Regions from separate parts of the Brevibacterium sp. LAARM2_SD2 genome, predicted to be linked through region 1. Evidence: predicted binding sites of a transcription regulator. Region 1 holds the regulator's gene; each other region holds the start of a gene.
What was found. Region 1 encodes HrcA, which represses chaperone genes, less so after heat shock. Its sites were predicted from a motif close to TTNGCACTCGNNNNNNNCGAGTGCNAA; they were not measured.
Positions count from the first base shown of each region.

Region 2: groL (chaperonin GroEL) is a predicted target of HrcA. The motif match lies at 1,299-1,325, and genes of this name have one in related genera.
Region 3: groES (co-chaperone GroES) is a predicted target of HrcA. The motif match lies at 1,388-1,414, and genes of this name have one in related genera.

Region 1 is NZ_JBNFOM010000027.1:40,465-43,737, forward strand. Features, by position in the region: partial or broken gene AC2W7K_RS15175 (RNA methyltransferase PUA domain-containing protein) at 1-72, opposite strand, end outside; gene dnaJ (molecular chaperone DnaJ) at 69-1,181, opposite strand; gene hrcA (heat-inducible transcriptional repressor HrcA) at 1,254-2,306, opposite strand; gene AC2W7K_RS15190 (DUF3097 domain-containing protein) at 2,487-3,273, shown strand, end outside.
Region 2 is NZ_JBNFOM010000003.1:197,935-201,207, forward strand. Features, by position in the region: gene groL (chaperonin GroEL) at 1-1,143, opposite strand, end outside; gene AC2W7K_RS03490 (cold-shock protein) at 1,678-1,881, opposite strand; gene AC2W7K_RS03495 (LytR C-terminal domain-containing protein) at 2,160-2,819, opposite strand; gene AC2W7K_RS03500 (DUF3263 domain-containing protein) at 2,823-3,089, opposite strand.
Region 3 is NZ_JBNFOM010000003.1:27,673-30,945, forward strand. Features, by position in the region: partial or broken gene groL (chaperonin GroEL) at 1-898, opposite strand, end outside; gene groES (co-chaperone GroES) at 935-1,228, opposite strand; gene AC2W7K_RS02685 (ubiquitin-like domain-containing protein) at 1,712-2,941, opposite strand.

The DNA of each region.
Region 1 (3,273 bases):
CTCACCGAGGGTGAGCGCGCGACCGGCGACCGCCTCGGCGGCCTGGGGCGAATGGAAGACCGGGAGACTCACCGACCGGCGAACTTCTCACGCATGCGGGAGAACATGCCGCGGGACTCCGTCGTGATCTGGGCCCGCGGGGTCTCCTCGCCGCGCAGCTTCGCGAGCTGGGCGAGCAGCTCCTTCTGCTCATCGTCGATCTTGTCGGGGGTGACGACGTCGACGGTGATGAGGAGGTCGCCGCGGGTCTCGGTGCGCAGGCGGGTCGCGCCGAGGCCCGGGAGCTTGACGACGGTGCCCGACTGCGTGCCGGGTTCGATGTCGAGGTCCTGGACGCCGTCGAAGGTCTCGAACGGGATCCGGGCGCCCAGTGCGGCGGCGGTCATCGGGACGGACACGGCGGCGCGGAGGTTGTCGCCGTCGCGGCGGAACACCTCGTGGCGGGCGACCATGACCTCGACGAAGAGGTCACCGGCGGGTCCGCCGCCGGGGCCGACCTCGCCCTGGGCCGACAGCTGGATGCGGGTGCCGTCGGAGACGCCGGCGGGGATGCGGATCTTCATCGTCCGCTGCTTGCGCACGCGGCCGTCGCCCTGGCAGTTGAGGCAGGGGTGCGGGATGACGGTGCCGTAGCCGTGGCACTGGTTGCACGTCTGGTTCGTCACCATCTGTCCCAGCAGGGTCCGGGTCATCCGCTGGATGCTGCCGGAGCCGTGGCACAGCGAACAGGTCTCGACGGAGGTGCCGTCCTGGGTGCCGGCGCCGTGGCAGGTCTCGCAGACGACGGCAGTGGTGACGTCGAGGTCGACGGTGCCGCCGAAGGCCGCGGTCTGCAGGTCGATGTTGACGCCGACGAGGGCGTCCTTGCCGCGCTGCATGCGCGGGATCGGACCGCCGGCGGAGCCTCCCCCGCCGCCGAAGAACGTCTCGAAGATGTCGCCGAAGCCGCCGAAGCCGCCGGCCGGGAAGCCCTGCCCGTTGTCGCCGCCGCCCATGTCGTAGTTGCGGCGCTTGTCCGGATCGGAGAGGACCTCGTAGGCAAGCGAGATCGACTTGAACTCCTCGTCGTATCCGGGGTTGACGTCGGGGTGGTACTTGCGGGCCAGCTTGAGATAGGACTTCTTGATCTCAGCCGCCGAAGCGTCCTTCGACACTCCGAGTGCTTCGTAGTGATCGGCCACAGAAACTTCTCTTTCCCTGGTGGTGGTGTGTGCGTGTGAGGTGGGTGGGTCGCGCCCGGGCTGCCGGCGGGCCTACCCCTGGTCGAGGGCGGAGGAGACGTATTTGGCAACGGCTCGCACGGCCGAGATCGTCGTCGGATAGTCCATGCGCGTGGGACCGAGGACGGCCAGGCGGGCCGAGGATCCCGCCAGATGACCATATTCGGCGGCGACGACGGATGTCGAGCTGAAGGACTCGTGAGTGTTCTCACGGCCGATGCGCACGCTGATCTCCGCGTGGTCCTCGGCCATCGAGGTGAGCAGCCGGAGCAGCACGACCTGCTCCTCGAAGGCCTCGAGGATCGGGGCCATCTGCTCGCCGAACTCGGAGCCGGAGCGCGCGAGGTTCGCAGTGCCGGCCATGATGATGCGCTCCTCGCGGGTCGCCGCGACGAGGTCGATGACAGCGTCGCGGATGCGATCGAGGACGGGACTGCCCGCCTCGTCATCGGGTCCGGTCGCGGCCGCCGTCGCGCCCACCTCGGCGCCGTGGTCGGCCCCGCGGACGTCTACGCGGGAGAGCTTGGCACCGGCGAATTCGGAGTTGATCCGCTCGCGGAACCGCTGCAGATCGGCGTCATCGACCGCCTCGGCGCTCGTCACGATCTTCTGCTCGACCTGGCCTGCATCGGTGATGAGGACGACGAGGATGCGGCCGGGGGCGAGCCCGACGACCTCGATGTGCTTGATGCGCGCCTGCGAGACCATCGGGTACTGGATGAGCGCGACCTGGTGGGTGAGTCCGGCGAGGACGCGGACCGTGCGGTCGAGCATCCCGTCGAGGTCGACGTCGCCGTCGACGACCTGGAGGATCGCGCGGCGCTCGGCGTGGCTGAGGGGCTTGAACTCGTCGATGCGGTCGACGAACATGCGGTAGCCGAGGTCGGTGGGGATGCGACCGGCCGAGGTGTGGGGCTGGGCGATGTAGCCCTCGGCCTCGAGTTGGGCCATGTCGTTGCGGATCGTCGCCGGTGAGACGCCGAGGGTGTGGCGCTGGACGATCGCCTTCGATCCGACGGGTTCGTTCGTGGCCACGAAGTCTTCGACGATTGCCCGCAGCACCTGCGCGCGCCTGCTGTCGTTCATTCGTCTCCTCCCCGGATTTGGCACTCGAATACTCAGAGTGCCAATTCTACGCCTCTTGATCCGTGATTTCACGTCCGCCCCCTCCTCCCGCCGGGGCGCGCGGATTCCGCGGCGGCCGTCGGCACCCGGCCTGCGTGTCAGCCCGGCCGCGCCGGGGGCGATTCACTAGGCTGGGGCACCGTGAATGCCTTTGATCGCTACGGCTCGGATGTCCTCTCGGGATCCTCGCCGTCCTCGCACCGCCCGAAGAAGTCCCGCCCCGTCGAGGTCGGCCTCGGCATGGTCCTCGAAGACGCGATGAGCGGGTTCGTCGGGGCGGTCATCGGGGCGGAGAAGACCGCGAGCGGCGTCGTCGTCACCCTCGAGGATCGCCGCGGCGGGCGCCGGGCGTTCCCTCTGGGTCCGGGATTCCTCTTCGAAGGCGAGCCCGTCGATCTGCGGCTGCCCAAACGGAAGCCGCAGGCGCCCGGTCGCACCGCCTCGGGGTCGCGGGCCGTCGCCGATGCGAAGGCGCGGGTGGCCAGGGGGTCGCGGATCTGGGTCGAGGGCAAGCACGACGCCGAGCTCGTCGAGAAGATCTGGGGCGATGACCTGCGCATCGAGGGCGTCGTCGTCGAACCGCTCGGCGGGCTCGACGACGTCGCCGACAAGCTCGAGGCCTTCGGTCCCGACCGGCAGCACCGCGTCGGCATCCTCGCCGACCACCTGGTGAAGGGCACCAAGGAGTCGAAGATCGCCGAGGCGGTCCGCGCCGATCCCCGTTACGCCGAGGTCGTCCACATCATCGGTCACCCCTACGTCGACATCTGGCAGGCGGTCAAGCCGCGGGTCGTCGGCATCGACGCATGGCCGACCGTGCCGCGCGGCGAGGATTGGAAGACCGGGATCCTGCGCCGCATCGGCTGGCCGCACGCCGACCACAGGGACGTCGCCGCCGGCTGGGTGCGGATACTCAAGTCGGTGACGA
Region 2 (3,273 bases), on a different contig from region 1:
GGCTCCGGCCTTGATGACGGCAACACCGCCGGCCAGCTTGGCCAGGCGCTCCTGCAGCTTCTCACGGTCGTAGTCGGAGTCCGAGTTCTCGATCTCCGCACGGATCTGGGCCACGCGGCCGGCGATCTCGTCGGCGTCACCGGCGCCTTCGATGATGGTCGTCTCGTCCTTGGTGACGACGACCTTGCGTGCGGTGCCGAGCAGGTCGAGGGTGACGTTGTCGAGCTTGAGCCCGACTTCCTCAGAGACGACCTGGCCACCGGTGAGGATGGCGATGTCGGCGAGCTGCGCCTTGCGACGGTCACCGAAGCCCGGAGCCTTGACGGCGACGGACTTGAAGGTGCCGCGGATCTTGTTGAGCACGAGCACGGCCAGGGCTTCGCCCTCGACGTCCTCGGCGATGATCAGCAGCGGCTTGTTGGTCTGCTGCACCTTCTCGAGGACGGGCAGCAGGTCCTTGACGTTGGAGATCTTCGAGTTGACGATGAGGATGTAGGGATCCTCGAGGACAGCTTCCTGACGGTCGGTGTCGGTGACGAAGTAACCGGAGATGTAGCCCTTGTCGAAGCGCATGCCCTCGGTCAGTTCGAGTTCGAGTCCGAAGGTGTTGGACTCCTCGACGGTGACGACGCCTTCCTTGCCGACCTTGTCGATCGCCTCGGCGATGAGCTCACCGATCGCGGGATCACCGGCGGAGATGCCGGCGGTCGCAGCGATCTGCTGCTTCGTCTCGATCTCGATGGCGTTGTCGAGCAGGACATCGGTGACGGCCGCGACGGCCTTCTCGATGCCGCGCTTGAGGCTGAGCGGGTCAGCACCGGCTGCCACGTTGCGCAGACCCTCGCGGACGAGTGCCTGAGCGAGAACGGTGGCGGTGGTGGTGCCGTCGCCGGCGACGTCGTCGGTCTTCTTGGCGACTTCCTTGACGAGCTCAGCGCCGATCTTCTCGTAGGGATCCTCGAGTTCGATCTCCTTGGCAATGGACACGCCATCGTTGGTGATGGTGGGTGCGCCCCACTGCTTTTCGAGCACGACGTTGCGACCGCGGGGTCCAAGAGTCACCTTGACCGCGTCCGCAAGCTGGTTGAGACCAGCTTCGAGTCCCCGACGAGCTTCTTCGTCGAATGCAATCATCTTTGCCATAGTGGCCTAGATCCTCCCTGATGGAGTGGACTGGAATCGCAGAGCAGTCGTCAGCGCCCGCGACGGCAGAGAGTGTGTCCGCATGTTCCATTCCACACAGGGACCACGCTCTCGAGACGACTGATGAAATCCCGTGGTTTTCACCAGTACTAGATTTAGCACTCTCAGGGGGAGAGTGCAAACGAAATCCTGCCGACGCCCGTGATTCCGGGCGTTTCGTCAGGCGCGTTTCCGGGCATCGCCGAGGTGTTCGGCTCAGCGCGAACGCCCGACACCGGGCCCTTGAGAGCGGGCGCGGCCGACCGGACATCAACGGCCGACAACGCCGTCCCCGGCGCCCCGCCCGCGACGCAGAAGACGCCGAGTCGCGTGCGACTCGGCGTCTTCTCGTTGCCGACCGTTCGGCGGTCGACGGCGTTCAAACCACGTCGGAGCGAATGATCCGCAGCAGCTCGGGGGTCGACGATCAGCGCAGACCGCCGACCCGATGCTGCGACAGCCTCAGGCTCCCGACTCGGATGTGATCAGAGACGATCAGAGGAGGGTGACGGATTCCGCCTGGGGACCCTTCTGTCCTTCTCCGACCTCGAACTCAACCTGCTGGCCCTCTTCGAGCGAGCGGTAGCCGTCCATCTGGATCGCGCTCCAGTGAACGAACACGTCCTGGCCATCGCCTTCGAGCGTGATGAATCCGTAGCCCTTTTCGGCGTTGAACCACTTGACGGTGCCTTGTGCCATTGCTTCTCCATAAAATGCAGTGTCATTTGAAATTCGCCCGACCCCACAGCTCAGTGGCGAAGAGCGAACGCTAGTAAACCTCAACAGACCCCGCGATTTCTCTCATTGACCTCTGGAGATTGATCTCGGTGAAGCACGATCAGAACACAAGGTGCAGTGCTTGCCTAGCTGGTAAAACTCTACCCCAGCGTGGTGCGCGTCTCAGGTTCGCTCAACACTGTTATCAATTCGTTACATTTGAATTCCAGCGGCGTTCACCCTGGTCAGTCGCGCAGTGCTCAGCCCTCGCCGAGGCTGCCGTCCGTCGAATCGCCACCGGTCGTTCCAGCGCCGTCGGCGGCCGTCGATCCGCCGCCCTGGGCTCCCGACTCCTCGGTGCCGGCGGATTCGCCGCCGCTCGAAGCGGGTCCGCGCTGGGCGATGTCCGAGCAGATGAGCACCGTGAGGTCGGCGGTGAAGTCGTTCGACTGCTCGGTGGCCTCGATGCCGAGGGCATCGGCGACGAGCTGGGCCTGCGCCTCATCGGCGTCGTCGCGGTAATAGACGACCGAGTCGCTGCGGGCCGTCGAGTAGTTGCCGACCTGACCGACGGTCCAGCCCTCCTCCTCGACGACCGAGGAGAAGTCCCGCGCGACGCCGGAGACCCCGGAGCCGTTGAGGACGTCGACGGTGAGCGAGGAGTCGGCGACGCTGACTTCGCTCTCCGAGGGCGTCGGGGTCGCCGGCGCCGAGGTCTCCGGCGCGGGCTCGGCGACGTTCGACTCGGGATTGCGCATCGACGAGGTGATGATGTTGATGGCCGCGACGACGAGTAGCACGGCCACGAGGGCGAGCACGATGACGAGCACGATCGCGCCGACGTTCGACGAAGCGGCCGCCTCCTGGCGATGAGCTCCGCTGCGGCGGCCCGGTTCGATGTCGTCGTAGTCGTCAGCCATATGTCACCTCGAGACGCGAGCCTGAGCGCGTTCGCTCTGGCGCGTGGTGCGGATGCGTCGCAGGCGCTTGACGAGCATGGGGTCGCTTGCGAGGGCCGCAGGATTGTCGAGCAGGGAGTTGAGGATCTGGAAGTAGCTCGTGGCGGACATGTCGAAGCGCTCGCGGATCGCGTGGTCCTTCGCTCCCCCGTACTTCCACCAGCGCCGCTCGAACTCCAAAACGGACACCTCGAGCTCACTCAGTTCAGAGGCGCCATCGTTCTGCGGCATAGGGGGTCTGCTCCTTCACGAGTTTTCTTTGAGCTTATGCTATCGGGAGAATGACACGGCTGTCATTCTCGGCACGCCCGCCTCCGCGCCGCAGCGGGCCGGCCGCACCGCCCGGTCACCACCGTGAGCACCGCGCGACCAGCGCTCATGCGCGATCACGGGGCAGTCTGCCCTGTCCGTCGCC
Region 3 (3,273 bases), on a different contig from region 1:
GGTGACGACCTGACCACCGGTGAGGACGGCGAGGTCCTCGAGGATGGCCTTGCGGCGGTCACCGAAACCGGGAGCCTTGACGGCGCAGACGTTGAGGATGCCGCGCAGCTTGTTGACCACCAGCGTCGACAGCGCTTCGCCCTCGATGTCCTCGGCGATGATGAACAGCGGCTTGCCGGCCTGCTGCACCTTCTCGAGGACGGGCAGGAGCTCCTGGATGTTGGAGATCTTGCCCTGGTTGATGAGGATGAGCGCATCGGACAGGATGGCTTCCTGGCGGTCGGCGTCGGTGACGAAGTGCGGGGACAGGTAGCCCTTGTCGAACTGCATGCCCTCGGTGATCTCCAGCTCCACGTCGGAAGCCTGGGATTCGTCGATGGTGATGACGCCGTCCTTGCCGACCTTGTCGAAGGCATCGGCGATGAGCGAGCCGATCTCCTCGGACTGGGCGGACAGACCGGCCACGTGGGCGATCTCCTCGGAACCGGCGACATCGCGGGAGATGGAGCCGAGTTCGTCCGAGACGGCCTCGACGGCGGTCTCGATGCCGCGCTTGAGCGCGCCGGGGGCGGCACCTGCGGCGACATTGCGCAGACCTTCGTTGACGAAGGCCTGAGCCAGGACGGTCGCGGTGGTGGTTCCGTCACCGGCGATGTCGTTGGTCTTGGTGGCGACTTCCTTGGCCAGCTGTGCGCCGAGGTTCTCGTAGGGATCGTCGAGCTCGACCTCACGCGCGATGGTGACACCATCGTTCGTGATCGTGGGGCGCCCACTTCTTGTCGAGAACGACGTTGCGTCCGCGGGGTCCCAGGGTCACCTTGACGGTGTCAGCGAGAGTGTTGACACCCTTTTCGAGTGAACGACGGGCCTCGTCGTTGAATTCCAGATTCTTAGGCATTCGTCCTCCTGTTCTCTAAGCGTTGTTCAGGTGGATTCAGCCGATGACGGCGAGCACGTCGCGCGCCGAGAGAACGAGGTACTCTTCGCCGGCGTACTTGACTTCGGTGCCGCCGTACTTCGAGTAGATGACCTTGTCGCCGACAGCGACGTCGACGGGAACGCGGTTGCCGTTGTCAGCAACGCGGCCGGGGCCCACTGCGACGACTTCGCCTTCCTGCGGCTTCTCCTTGGCGGTATCGGGAATGACCAGACCGCTGGCAGTGGTCTGCTCGGCTTCGACCTGACGGATGACGATCCGATCTTCGAGTGGCTTGATGGAGACCGACATATCGGGCTCTCTCCCTTCGCTGGGTGAATAACTTGCGTGAAGTCAGACGGCGGCGGCTGCCTGAGGAACCTCTCGTCGTCGCGGGTGCCGAGGAGTTCGACCGTCTTCATGAAACTGGCACTCACTGAGCGTCAGTGCTAATTCGACTCTATGACTCCTTTAGCACTCGGTCAACTCGAGTGCCAAAGAATTGTCACGCTCTCGGCGAAAGCTCAGGGTGCCGGTCAGGGTGCATGGAAGGCCGCTTGGCGCCGGGGCGGGGAGGCCGCCTCGGCGAGGGTGCCGACGCAGGCGGAACGGGCACGCCCGGTGGCCGCGGTGGACCGCCTCGGCGAGGGCCCGGACGGACACGCTTCGGCGGGGATGCGGAAGAGGGACCCCGGAATCTTCCGGAGTCCCTCTTCTGCCATTCAGCTGTTCTGCTCGCGCAACCGCCCTGCTCAGGCCGCCGCGCTCAGCGCCTCATCCTTCAGACGAGGCAGGTCACGCGCAGGCCCACTGGCCCCATCCGGCCTTCGCCTGCAGCTTCTTCGCACGGTCGAACTGCTCCTGCGGGCTGGCGTCGATCGGGTTGCCCGATCCGCCGACGCTGCGCCAGGTGGCGAGCTTGAACTGGAAGAGTCCGAAGTGCGCGTTGTTCTGCTTGTTGACCGCGCGGGGGTTGAAGTTCGATTCGCACTTGGCGACCTGGTACCACTTCGAGCCGGGTCCGCCGAGCATCGCCTTGATCTCCTCGGTCGACATCGAACCGCCGCCACCGGAGCCCGAACCCGAGTCGCCGGAGTCGCTGCCGCCGGAGCCGGAGTCACCGGAGTCGCTGCCACCGGAGCCGGAACCGGAGTCGTCCTTCGGAGCCGGGGCTTCCTTCTTCTTCGTGCCCTCGACGACGACCTTGGCCTGCGGTTCGGAGAGGACCTTCTCGCCCTTCTTCTCCTTCTCGACCTCGTCGCCGTTGATGGTCTTGACCGCGTACTCGACTTCCTTCTCACCGGCCTTGCCCTTGTCCTCGACCTTCGTCTCACCGACGTAGAGCGAGTCCGACTTCTTGGTCTGGGTCTCGGGCTTGATGTCTTCCTTCTCCTTGACGGTCTTGTTCTCCACCCGGTTGACGGTGAGAACCTGGCCGTCGGTGACCGATGCGCTCATCGGCACGGAGAGGAAGTCGTCCTTGCCGAGTTCGACCTTCGCCTCGCTGAGGGCGTCCTCTGCGGTCTCGACCGGAGCCGTGACCTTGACGTCCTTGCCGTCGGCGACGACGGTCAGCGCCTTGGCGGTCGTCACCGCGATGTCGGTCGGGCTCTCGACCTCGAGCTTGTCGTTGGCATCGGCGCTGAGGTCGGCGTCCTTGGCGTCGACGCCGAGGTCGGCGAGCGCCTGGCCCACGGTGTTCGCGGTCGTCCACTCGTCGGTCTTCTTGCCGTCGACGGTGAGCGAGATGTCCTTGGCCGTGTTGACCGTGACCGTCATATCGCGGTCGATCTTCGTGTCGATGCCGGGCTTGACCTCATCGTTCTTCTCGAGGTCGATGTCCTGGCTGTCGAGAATCTGGCCGACGGTTCCGCCGAACGTGCGGATCTCCTTCGGCTCGCCGTTCACCTCGAGGGTGACGGGCTTGTTCATGGTGAGTACGGCGCCGGTGCCACCGACGAGACCGGTGATGACGACCGCCTGTGCGGCGATCTGCACCTTGCGGTTCTTGAGAAAATCAATCACAGAAATATCCCCGAGCAGAGTTGATCAGCTGTTTGCAATTCGTCCACTGTAACCGATTCGTTACATGTAACGCAAAAGATCACGAATCCGTAACAGGAAGTTCCCAGACTCCCGGATTCTCGGCGATCGCGGCCGTTGCCATCGTCGCAGGTCACGTGCCATCAGGACCGTTTCCCGGGTTCTCAGGGTGAGACGGACACCACCGCCGAGGCGGCCGTGACCTCACCGTCGTGACCCGTCGTCTCCGCGTGGTCGGCGCCGCCGTTCGATGCAGCCATTCGGCGTCACCTAGCCCCGGCCGGTCACACGTGGCTGGTCAGCTGTGGCCGCGA